3 regions of the Paenibacillus sp. KACC 21273 genome follow, and region 1 is predicted to be linked to each of the others. Evidence: riboswitches for the same ligand, from Rfam matches in the RefSeq annotation. Region 1 holds a riboswitch; each other region holds the start of a gene.
What was found. Region 1 has a riboswitch for S-adenosylmethionine ahead of PQ460_RS07270 (2-hydroxyacid dehydrogenase). Riboswitches for the same ligand answer to the same signal wherever they lie in the genome.

Region 1 (4,295 bases):
GCAAGCAGTTCACAAGACCCTCGTTCATTCCATACGGTTACCCAGTCGCCATCTTCAATACCAGCATTTTGTGCATCGATTGTATTCATAAACAGCTTCGGTGTTTTTTCAAGACCGATATGTTTGGCATTATTGGAAAAGGTTGAATTCAAAAAGTTATGATTCGGTCCCGGTACAAAAATATAAGGATGCGTTCCTTGTTCTCGAAGTGGTGTATAGGTTGGTAATGGCGGTAATCCATCACGCTCCATATCGGCTGAATATAGTTCAATTTTGCCACTTGGTGTAGGCAGACGATCCGGGAAAATATATTGTCGATCTGCTTTGACATATTGATGCTGAACTAATGAATCATACGTAATATTTTTCAGTGCCGGATTAGCAGGATGATCCAGCGCTTGCCGAATTAACTGTTCATCACTATCTTGTAATGCTTGATCTTCATAGCCCATTGCCTTAGCAAGCAAACGAAATACTTCGGTATTGGATTTGCTTTCACCATATGGAGCAACAACTGGTTGTTGAATCTGCATATAATGATGCCAGTACGAAGCATAGAAATCGGTATTTTCAAAAGCAGATGTTGCTGGCAAAACGATATCTGCATATTTAGCTGTTTCAGTTAAAAAGAGATCGTGCACAACAGTAAACAAATCGTCTCGTGCTAATCCTTGTCTGACAAGCGTAGCTTCTGGAGTCACAACTGCTGGATTAGAATTGTACACATATAGCGATTGCACAGGTTCAGACTCCTCTAATAATACCCGTCCCAATTGATTCATATTAAAAGAACGAGTGTTGCGATTAGCCAATAAGTCTGGACGTTGTAACGCATTTTCATTAAATGTTAGCTGGAACGTATTAGACTTAATAGCACCGCCACCGCGTACTAACCATTGTCCTGTGATAGCAGGTAGGCAAGCAATCGTACGTACATTCATACCGCCGTTATCATGATGTTGTAGACCATTTCCGATACGAATCAGAGCAGGGCTAGCATTGCCATACATACGAGCTAATTGATATAGATCATCGACAGGTACGCCTGTAATTGTGGATACAGTGGCAGGGTCGTATTGCTTTACATGCTCACGCAATTGTTCGTGCCCTACTGTATATTGCTTCATAAAATCCTCATTCACTTTATCTTCAGCAAATAAAATATGCATCATCCCTAAAGCGAGTGCGCTATCTGTTCCTGGCAAAATCGGAATAAACCAATCTGCAGATCGTCCAGTTTGATTTTTATGCACATCGATCACAATAACTTTAGCGCCTTTTTTGCGAGCTTGCTGCGCTAAAGTCACTTGATGCATATTAGTGCTAACTGCATTAATACCCCAGAAAATAAATAACTGTGTATCTACCGTATCTTCAGGATCGGTACCAATACTGCCACCCATTGTATATTTATAACCTGCTGAACCAGCGGCTGTGCAAATGGTACGCTCTAAAAGACTCGCCCCCATCCGGTGGAAAAAGCGGCGATCCATCCCTTCTGCGGATAGATTGCCCATATTGCCATAGAAGCTATACGGGAGAATACTTTCAGGGCCAGAAGTGGATATTAATGTTTTCCATTTGGAAGTAATTGTAGTAATCGCTTCTTCCCATGAAATAGGTTCAAAAAGACCTTCTCCTTTTGCTCCAATCCGCTTGAGTGGAGTAGTTAGACGCTTGGTATCATAGATACGTTCTGTCATATTACGAACTTTGTTACAGATGTTCCCTTTGGTAACAGGATGATTAGGATCTCCAGCAATTTTGATGATTTTACCTTTTTCTTTATGAACAAGCAGTCCGCACTGATCAGGACAATCGAGCGAGCAGACTGAAGGAAATACTCCATCTTGTTGATCAACATAACTAGACATACATCATGCTCCTTTCGTAATACCCATACCTTAATAATGGCAGAAATAGACTTTGAATACGTTATAAACTATCATAAATCAAATTTTAGATTTAATGTTGACTTTTTTACTAGGTTTAATTAGAATAAAGAAAATTATTTCGAATTCGACAAATTTAGATGTTTTATACCTTATCGTGTCTGATATCGATTTGCAAGTTTTTTTCGACAACTACATACATTAGATTTTCTATCCAGAGAGGTGGAGGGACTGGCCCTACGAAACCTCGGCAAAAACGTGCCAATTCCAGCAAGCTTGAATCGCTTGGGAGATAGGAAAGCAGGATGAATTATTGCATTATTTTATTCGTATGATTTGAATATTATAATGAATAGATAGCGAACCTCTTTCCTTGATGTGGGAAAGAGGTTTTTTGTATATTGTCGTTGACTCAGTTGATTATATTGTCAAATAATGACGTTATTAGTAGCAAACCAAGAACTCACTATATCAAGTCACTTTCTTACTTTAAAGCTTCACTTAAATAACACTGCACCTAAGTGTACCAAAGGAGATTGAATAATGAAAATATTAATTACCGCCCCTTATCATGAGCAAGGTCGTCAACAACTAGCAGATACGTTTGGAGAAGTCATTTACCGTTGCTGGAAAGATCATGGGCAAGCTTATCAAGAAGAGGAATTAATCTCTTTATTACAAGCAACCGGAGCAAACGCCATTATTGCAGAATTAGATCAAATTACTGAAAAGGTAATTAAAGCTGTACCTCAATTGCAATTTATCGGTGTCTGTCGAGGAACTCCTTCTAATGTAGATGTACCTGTGGCTACAGATCGTCGTATTCCTGTTTTCTATACGCCAGCACGTAATGCACAAGCTGTAGCTGAAATGGTAGTTGGTAGTCTAATTACCTTTTTACGCAGTATTATTTCATCCAGTCAATGGCTAGAAGCAGGAGAATGGCAAAGTGGTAGCTTAACTGCTTATCTCAAGTTTAAAGGTAATGAACTGGCTGGCAAAACAGTCGGTATGGTTGGTTTTGGAGCTGTAGCCCAGCGTACAGCAGGCATACTACGTAGCTTCCCTTGTGATATTCGTTATTACGATCCCTATGTAACCAGCCCTGACCCGCGTGATCAAAAAGTATCGTTAGCCGAGTTATTTGCTACAAGCGATATTGTATCGATTCATTTACCTGTAACCGAAGATACCAAAGGATTAATAGGTACAGAATTATTGCAATCAATGAAAAAAGACGCCATTTTTGTGAATACTGCCCGTTCTGTAGTGGTAGATCATCATGCACTGGTTGAACAATTACAACAAAATCAGATTCGTGGAGCGATTATCGATGTGTTTGATCAAGAACCGCCACTTCCTAAAGATTATGAACTGATTTCATTGCCAAATGTTTTAGCAATTCCACATTTAGCAGGTGCCACTTATGAAGTTGAAGATCATCATGTAGAAATTATGAATACAGCACTCATAGAGTGGTTTGAGTATCATAATACCGCAGTGAAAGTACTTTATAATAAAGCGATTTTGGAGGATATTAACGATGACACAACAAGCCTATCTAGTCTTTGATATCGGTACCGGTAATGCTCGCGTAGCTGTTGTCGATATCAATGGTAACGTATTGTCGATTGAGCGAGCTGATATTTTGTATCACAATGACAATCAGTATCCGGATGCACGCCATTTTATACCGGAAGTACTGTGGGAACAGATTGCAGGGCTTGCTAAAGTAGCACTATCTAACGTTCCTGATATTCAGATTATCGCTGTCACTTCAACGAGTCAGCGTCAAGGTATCGTACTGATTGATGAAGCAGGTGAATCTTATCTAGGATTACCGAATATTGATAATCGGGGACGAGAGTGGGAAGAACACTATAGCGACCAAACTTCTATTTATCCGATCACAGGCAGAACACCGTCTGCTTTATTTTCAGCAATGAAATTAGTCGGATTACGGGAGCGTCATTCTCAGCAGTATCAACGATTGAATCGTTTTACCAGTATTAGCGATTGGGTAACGTATGCGCTTAGTGGTGTGTTAAGTTACGAGCCGTCTCAAGCATGTGAGACTCTTCTCTATAATGTAGAGCATAGTGATTGGTCTACAGAAATGTGTCACACCTTTGGCATTGCACCAATAGTGTTGCCTTCATTAATACCTTCAGGTAGCGTGCTAGGGACATTAACATCGGGTACAGCAGCAGAATTGAACTTGCCTGTAGATACACCTGTTATCGTAGGTGGCGGGGATACGCAGTTGGCTATCCATAGTACAAGTGCAGGAGCAGAAGATATTGTTATTGTATCCGGTACAACTACACCTATCGCTAAGATTACAGATACATTTACAACAGATAAATCAGCAAAAGCATGGATTAATGCGTATACAACACCACA
Region 2 (4,295 bases), 520 kb from region 1:
ATCAGGTATACTAAAGTAGAACATAAACATTGTGTAACTATCATATAAAATAGCGGGTGATTCTCTAAATGGCAAGAAAGTTCAGAATAACAACTACACATCTAAAATGGTTGAGCTTTGTCACCTGTGTTGTTATGTTTTTAGCAACCATGGGAGGACTTGTAGTAACCAAATCAGGTTCAGGACTCGGTTGCGGAAATGAATGGCCGTTATGTCATGGCCAATTTGTACCTGCGTATACGATTTCTTCATTGATTGAGTATTCGCATCGAGCTATTAGTGCTCTGGCAGGCTTAACAGCATTATTTTCTTTTATCGGATTTATCTTTTTTAATAAGCATCGTGAGCTTAAAGTATATGCATCGTTAACATTGCTATTTGTTTTGGTACAAGCCGTTATGGGTGCATTAGCAGTTGTATTTTCACAATCTGCTCCAATCATGGCACTACATTTCGGATTTGCAATGATCGCTTTTGCTAGTTCGTCGATGATGGCGCTTGGTGCAAGGCGGATGGATCAGCAAAAAGGTGATTTGCCAATTCCAGATGAACCACCGGTGAGTAAAGGAATGCGTAATCTAACATGGTTCGCAACTATCTACACATACATGGTGGTATATACAGGAGCCTTTGTCACACATACCGATTCTAGAGGTGGGTGTTCTGGCGTATTACTATGTAATGGTTCTATCTTACCTGAATTATCCGGTGGGGTAGCGGTAGCATTTTTCCATCGCGTAGCCGCTTATAGTCTGTTAATCGTTATTGCAGTGCTAGCACATTATGCCTACCGTCGTCATCCGTATAATCCAGGTATTCGTAAGCTTGGAGTGACTGCGATCGTATTTATCATCATGCAGATTCTAAGTGGTATGTTGAATATTGTAACAATGAAAATACCAGAGTGGTATTTCTTCTCCAGTATGTTGCATACGTTGTTGATTCAGATTTTGTTCGGTGTGTTATGTTATATGAGTGTGCGTGTATGGCAATTAAGTCGTGGTACACGTGGCAAATTAGGGCAAAATGTATAACCGTATGATCTATTTAGACAGCAATAAAAAGTGAATATACATCCAATAGATTACGTCAGATGAACAATTGATGAAAAATTTCTAATTTCCTTAGGAAATATTCATTTTTGCTTTGACAAAGAGTGTGAAGTTCACTATACTGAGAAAAGATTTTCATTTTCATTCGAATTTTTCATATTTTCTTATCGAGAGTGGTGGAGGGACTGGCCCGATGAAACCCGGCAACCGATTTTGGAATAGCTATTACGTAGTTTTCCAAAATGTCATGGTGCTAATTCCTTCAAAATGGCGTGTGCAATTGGTACATGGCGATTTTGGCAGATGAGAAGGAAGTATCTCTAATAATAGAGAACCCTTTTCTGCGAAAGGGTTCTTTTTTTGTATAAAGAAGAGAGAAGTGAATACCGACATATATGATAGCGAGAATATATCCGACTTATTCGATGGTTTATATATGATTAATGTAATATGAATGCAGGAATGAAGAAGTACAAGGAAGGAGCACCTATCTGTGATTGAATTAAAAAGTATTACTAAAACGTATGGTAAAGGGAAAAATCTAAGCCCTGCGTTAAGCGGTATAGATTTGAAAATAGACAAAGGCGAGATTTTCGGCGTTATCGGTCACTCCGGTGCAGGTAAAAGTACATTGATTCGATGTATTAATTTACTAGAACGTCCAACCTCTGGTGAAGTCTGGATCGATGGTGTGGAAATGACCAAGCTGAACAAAGCGCGCTTACAAGCAAGACGACGCAAAATAGGTATGATTTTTCAACACTTCAATCTATTATCTTCAGCGACAGTATATGAGAATATCGCTTTTCCTTTGCGCTTAGTCAAAACACCGGAACGCAACATCAAAGAAAAAGTGAAAGAATTGCTCGCTCTAGTTGGACTGGAACAACATGCCAATAAATATCCTGCTCAATTATCAGGTGGACAAAAGCAGCGTGTCGGTATTGCTCGGTCACTAGCTAGCGACCCTGATGTATTGCTTTGTGATGAAGCGACATCTGCTCTTGATCCTCAGACTACAAATTCGATTTTAAAATTGCTGGTCGATATCAATGAGCGCTTTAATTTAACAATCATCTTAATCACTCATGAAATGCATGTCATTCAGAGCATTTGTGATAAAGTAGCTGTTATTCATCGGGGCGGTATTGTAGAACAAGGGCCTGTAACAAATGTCTTTTTGAAGCCACAGCATGAAGTGACACGTGATTTTATTTTAAATGAGTCTAATAATGCTGAATTACTAATTACTTCGTGGACAGCACCAAATGTTCCTAATTCATTGACTGTCAAAGTGTCTTTCTTGGGAGATAAAACGTATGAATCGATCCTTTCGCAAACGGTACGTCAAACTGGAGTCGATTTTGCTATTTTGCAAGGAACGATTTCAACGTTAAAAAATGTACCTTATGGACAGTTGATTGTTCGCTTTGAAGGAACAGAAGGAGACATTAAGCGTACACTCGATGGATTGACCGCTGAAGGTCTCGATGTGGAGGTGATCAACTGATGGGTGAATTGGATTTCTCACAAATTGATTGGAATGAATTTGGTACAGCGACCTTAGATACACTCAAAATGGTAGGCGCTTCTGGATTATTTACATTAATTCTAGGATTGCCATTAGGCATTTTGTTATTTATTACAGGGCGTTCTACTGTAGCATGGGTGCGTTATTTCTATGCAGTCATCGCGTTTATCGTTAATATTTTGCGTTCGGTTCCATTTATTATACTGATTGTGGCGATCTTACCATTAACGCAAATTCTAGTAGGAACAACGATTGGTGTACTTGGAACGATCCCACCATTAGTTATTGCTGCCGCACCGTTTTTTGCTAGATTGGTCGAAACTGCACTTCGTGAAGTCGATCGTGGTGTGATTGAAGCAGCGAATGCGATGGGAGCTTCGTTGTGGCAGATTATAACGCGCGTACTTGTACGTGAAGCAATGCCAGGGCTATTAGCAGGGTTAACCGTTACTGTTGTTGCGCTAGTCTCTAATACAGCGATGGCAGGGATGATTGGTGCAGGAGGACTTGGAACACTTGCAATCAACTATGGTTATTATCGCTATGATACAGCGATTATGCTAGTGGCTGTAGTCATTATGGTTATTATTGTTCAAATTCTACAAATGCTTGGTGATCGTCTAGTGGTTCATTTTTCTAGAAGATAATCGGTAATACAAAAGAGATTGAACACAGAGTAGTTATTCTGCTGAATATTTATATGATAATAGATAATCACGAATATTCAGCATTTGTATCATATACGTATACCAATCCAAAACCAATAAAGGGGTAAAGAAGATGAAAAAATGGACTTTGATTTTGCTAAGTATTATGTTGGTTGCTATCGTATCTGCTTGCGGTAACAAAGCAGCAGACAACACAGCAGCAACAGGAACAACAGAAGGCGGAGCAGAAACCGTAACGTTGAAAGTAGGCGCAACAGCTGTACCTCACGCTGAAATCTTAAAACATATTCAACCTGCACTTGCTAAAGAAGGCGTAAATTTACAAGTTGTCGAATTTACAGATTATATTCAACCTAACGTTCAATTGAACGGCAAACAGTTAGATGCAAACTACTTCCAAACATTGCCTTACCTTGAAGAGCAAAACAAATCTCGTGGTATGACTTTAAAAGCTGTACAACCTGTACACATCGAGCCTTTCGGTGCATATTCTACAAAATATAAATCAATCGATGAGTTACCAGACGGTGCAAATATTGCGATTCCAAACGAAGTATCTAACGGAGCACGCGCTTTGATTTTGCTTGCTAACAATGGATTGATTGAATTGAAAGACAAAACAAATATTACTTCTTCTGTAAAAGATATTACAGCTAATCCTAAAAACTTTAAATTTACACCGATGGATGCAGCTTTTATCACTAGACAATTGGGTCAAGTAGATATGGGTATGATCAACATGAACTATGTATTAGAAGCTAAAATCGATCCTAAATCGGCATTGTTGACTGAAACAAGTAGCGCACCATATGCTAACTATTTAGTTACTCGTGAAGACAACCAAAATGATGCAGCTATCGAAAAATTGAAAAAAGCTTTAACATCTGATGATGTTAAAAAATTCATTGAAGATACGTACAATGGTGCTGTAATCCCAGCATTTTAATTAAAATATACAAATAAAAATAAGGTTATAGCTAAAGTTATGATTTGTGATCAAATACAAATGATAACGGGCTATAACCTTATTTTTTTATCTAGTAT
Region 3 (4,295 bases), 2.3 Mb from region 1:
GCATTTTTCACTTGATCCAGATCGGTCATATCTACAAAGCTAATCTCGATATTCATTCGATTCAATACAGTAGTCAGAAAACGATATGTACCACCGTACACATCTTCAGTCACGATCACATGATCACCTGCGGATAGAATCAGAAAGGCAGTAGAAATCGCCGCCATTCCTGAAGCAAAAGCATATCCTGAAGCTCCGCCTTCTAACAAAGCAATATAATCTTCTAACGCTTGACGGGTTGGATTGCCTGAACGACTATAATCATGAAGTGGTGGATTCGAGATATCTTCTTGATGAAAAGTAGACGCTTGATAGATCGGCACACTGGATGCACCTGTTGTTTTGTCGATTTCAGCACCAAAGTGAATCAGTTTGGTATCTATTTTGCGTGAAGCTTGACGATCTGAAGAATAAGTCATTATCGATCACGCTCCTTCTACTTCAAGGCGTGCTACTTCCAGCGCTTGATCAAGATCAGCGATCAGATCATCAATATGCTCAATCCCTACAGAAAAGCGCAATAGACGATCATCCACACCAATCGCTTCACGAATTTCAGTTGGAATATCTGCATGTGTCTGTACCGTTGGGTACGTCATTAACGATTCAACGCCACCTAGACTTTCAGCAAAAGCAATCAATTGAATACTACGCAAAATCGGTTCAATATAACGCGCATCTTTCACTTTAAACGAAAAGATACCTGTATTTCCGCTAGATTGGCGATTTTGGACATCATATCCCGGATGATCCGGTAGTGCAGGATAGAACACTTCTGCAATCTGCGGATGATCTACTAAATGCTTCGCCATTGCTGTAGCATTATATTCATGACGCTCCATCCGCAATGCCAATGTTTTCATTCCACGCATTAATTGATACGAATCGGTTGGGGACAATACGGCTCCGATAGAATTGTGCAGAAAAGCCATTTCAGCGGATAATTCTTCCCCTTTGGTCATAATCAATCCTGCTAACACATCATTATGTCCACCTAGATATTTGGTAGCACTGTGAATCACAATATCTGCTCCCAGTTCGATCGGACGCTGGAAAAAAGGAGTCAACAGCGTATTATCAACAATCGTCAGCAACTGATGGCTTTTTGCCCAAGTAGCTACAGCTTTGATATCGGTAACCATCATTAACGGATTAGTTGGCGTCTCGATAAATACAGCTTTGGTATTTGGTTGAACTATTTTTTCTAACGCTTCTAGATCATTGGTATCTACATAAGAAGCAGTTACTCCAAATTTGGATAAAATACGCTCCAACAGACGGTATGTGCCACCATACAGATCAAGCGATACGATCAGATGATCTCCCTGACCGAAAAGCGCAAAAATGGTCTGTAAAGCAGCCATACCGGAACTACAGGCAAATCCTGCATCTGCTGATTCTAATGCTGCCGCCGCTTGTTCTAGTACAGCGCGAGTTGGATTGGTTGTACGAATATAATCAAAGCCTGTACTTTTACCAAGAGCGGGATGACGGAAGGCAGTTGATTGATAAATCGGAAAATTAACTGCCCCTGTTACCGGTTCATTAATCGAACCGATCTGTGCCAATTTGCTTTCAATGTTAAGAGTTCGTTCGCTTGAATGATGATCCGTCATACTATAATTCCTCCTCTGAAATAACAATCGATTGGGTTGATCTCAAATTAGATACAGTAATTACCTGCTTCAGCTTTGGCACTTTCCAAATCATATGGTGTTTCTTGGTATACATAATAGTTTAGCCAGTTGGAAAATAATAAGTTGGCATGAGCACGCCATGTAGAAGGTGGTGTGCGCGATGGATCATTATTAGGAAAATAATTTTTGGGCGGTGCGACATCCATTCCTTTAGCGATATCACGTTCATATTCCCATTTCAGTGACAATGGATCATATTCAGAATGCCCTGTTACAAAAATCTGACTGCCATCTTTGGTAGCGGCTAGATATACTCCTGCTTCTTCCGATTCTGATAAAATTTCCAGTTCAGGAATCTTGGCAATATCTTCATGACGTACTTCGGTATGACGGGAATGAGGCGCAAAGTACAACTCATCAAATCCTCGTAACAATTTTACATTTTCTTTATTTAATGTATGTGGGAATACACCAAAACACTTTTCAGGCAAATCGACTTTGGGAACACCGAAATGATGGTAAAGCCCTGCTTGTGAAGCCCAACAGATATGCATGGTTGAAGTGACATTCTTTTTACTCCAATCAAAAATCCCTTGAATCTCTTCCCAATAGTTCACATCTTCAAAGTCCATTGTTTCTACAGGAGCGCCTGTCACAACCAGACCATCAAAGCGCAGATGTTTGACTTCTTCAAATGTTTTATAAAATAAGTTCAAATATTCAGTCGATGTATTTTTGGAAGTATGGGATTGTGCATGTAGCAAATAGATATCAATTTGAAGCGGGCTATTTCCGAGTAAGCGTAGTAACTGCGTTTCGGTTGTTTCTTTAGTAGGCATCAAGTTCAATATAGCAATTCGCAATGGACGAATATCCTGTTGAAATGCTTGGCTATCATCCATTACGAAAATATTTTCTCCAGTTAATACTTCTTTGGCAGGTAAGCTATCCGGAATCTTAATTGGCATGTTCGTTCACTCCTTGGATGTGTGTATTTCTTATCATTTCAGGAGAAAGGTTCATTATAAGTATATACAAAAATGACCTTTCTCCTGATACTTGAGAAAGGTCATTTGCGATATGTTCGCGTATATAATAGACGCCTCTCTCATCTGTCAGCAGATATTAAGTCTAGAATGATACATCAACTTATATCTCTGCAAGAATTAGCACCGTGCGGTTATACCGCCGGTTGCCGGGTTTCATCGGGCTAGTCCCTCCACCTGCTCTTGATAAGATTTGCTTATTCAATTTAAAATAACATGTTTTGATACTTTTCTTATACCATAATTTATACTATTCTACGGTCTGCCGTCAAGTGCTGTGAAAAATGTATTAGATTGAACCGATAAATAAGTTGTTGGTAACTATATTGGTTGATTTCAAAAGAGGTTTCTTATTTAAGCTTGAAAGGCTTCCACGACCACGGTATACTTAACAAGTATTTGACGTTTTTTCATAGTTTTCATAAATATCTAAATCACAAAGAGGTGAATTTCAAAATGGAAGGCGACCCGAGGCCCAGTTGGCAGCAGGACGGATGGACAAATTGCAGGAAACAAACGACAACCATAGGGCACTGGAGTAACGCGCCATTATTGAAAAATCTTCTCCGTTTTTCATAAATTATAGCGAAGCTTTGTAAACAAGTGTGCGGTTGCCGCTTCTTTCCCTGCTCATTTCATAATAAAGGAGTAGAACACAATGAAAGTTCGGCACGTCAATGCTGGAGCATTTACTCCAGTAGAAAATATTACCGACACACTGGTAGCACCTGAAGAAGGATTTTATTGGATCGACGCAGATTTGGAAGATTTGATCGAATTACAACCACTTTTTATGCTTCATGATCTGGCTGTAGAAGATTGTTTGAGTGAGGAAGAACAGCGTCCTAAGATCGAAATTTATGAAAGTCATTATTTTATTGTAGTCAACAGTATTCGTTTTGATAACGAAGAGATTTTTTTGCGCGCCTTGAATATTTTTCTAGGACGGCATTATATTATTACAGTGACCAAGCAGAAAATTAATGAATTGCGTGTTCTCAAACCGATTTTATGGGAAGAAGAAGTGAGTCGCGCTGATAAATTCATGTATTTGTTAATTGACCTTGTCGTTGATAATTACTTCGCTGTCGGTGACCGGATCGAAGATCAGATCGAACTACTGGAAGAAAATATATTGATGCATACCAAAAAATCGCATTTGAACGAAATTATCGGTTTGCGTGGCGAAATTTTGTGGCTCAAACGTGTATTGGGACCTCAGCGTGAAGTCATCAATACATTGAATAAAAAAGACCTCCGTTTGATCGATGATCAATTGCAAAAATATTTCAGTGACGTGTACGAGAATGCGGTAAAAGTATCTGAGATGTTTGATACATTCCGCGATCTGATGGGTAACTTACGAGAAGCTTATCAGTCCAGTATCTCTAATCGTGCGAATGAAATCATGCGTGTATTTACAGCGATCACAACGATATTTATGCCGTTGACTGTAATTACAGGTATTTATGGAATGAACTTTGAAGATATGCCTGAATTGCATTGGCGTTTCGGTTATCCACTGGTAATCGGGATTATGATTACGCTAGGTTTGACTATGTTTTTCACTTTCCGCAAAAAAGATTGGATCTGAAAAGATTAAAGCTGCCCT

Region 2: it holds a riboswitch for S-adenosylmethionine, as region 1 does, so the genes downstream of both, PQ460_RS04945 (methionine ABC transporter ATP-binding protein) here and PQ460_RS07270 (2-hydroxyacid dehydrogenase) in region 1, are expected to answer to the same signal.
Region 3: it holds a riboswitch for S-adenosylmethionine, as region 1 does, so the genes downstream of both, metA (homoserine O-acetyltransferase MetA) here and PQ460_RS07270 (2-hydroxyacid dehydrogenase) in region 1, are expected to answer to the same signal.

Annotation. Positions count from the first base shown of each region.
Region 1 covers NZ_CP117876.1:1,577,538-1,581,832, forward strand. Annotated here, with positions in the region: gene PQ460_RS07265 (molybdopterin oxidoreductase family protein) at 1-1,874, opposite strand, end outside; SAM riboswitch class I at 2,100-2,191, shown strand; gene PQ460_RS07270 (2-hydroxyacid dehydrogenase) at 2,436-3,464, shown strand; gene PQ460_RS07275 (FGGY-family carbohydrate kinase) at 3,436-4,295, shown strand, end outside.
Region 2 covers NZ_CP117876.1:1,060,214-1,064,508, forward strand. Annotated here, with positions in the region: gene PQ460_RS04940 (COX15/CtaA family protein) at 69-1,034, shown strand; SAM riboswitch class I at 1,214-1,362, shown strand; gene PQ460_RS04945 (methionine ABC transporter ATP-binding protein) at 1,546-2,562, shown strand; gene PQ460_RS04950 (methionine ABC transporter permease) at 2,562-3,230, shown strand; gene PQ460_RS04955 (MetQ/NlpA family ABC transporter substrate-binding protein) at 3,364-4,197, shown strand.
Region 3 covers NZ_CP117876.1:3,870,852-3,875,146, forward strand. Annotated here, with positions in the region: gene PQ460_RS16975 (trans-sulfuration enzyme family protein) at 1-419, opposite strand, end outside; gene PQ460_RS16980 (aminotransferase class I/II-fold pyridoxal phosphate-dependent enzyme) at 426-1,616, opposite strand; gene metA (homoserine O-acetyltransferase MetA) at 1,664-2,605, opposite strand; SAM riboswitch class I at 2,743-2,876, opposite strand; gene corA (magnesium/cobalt transporter CorA) at 3,342-4,277, shown strand.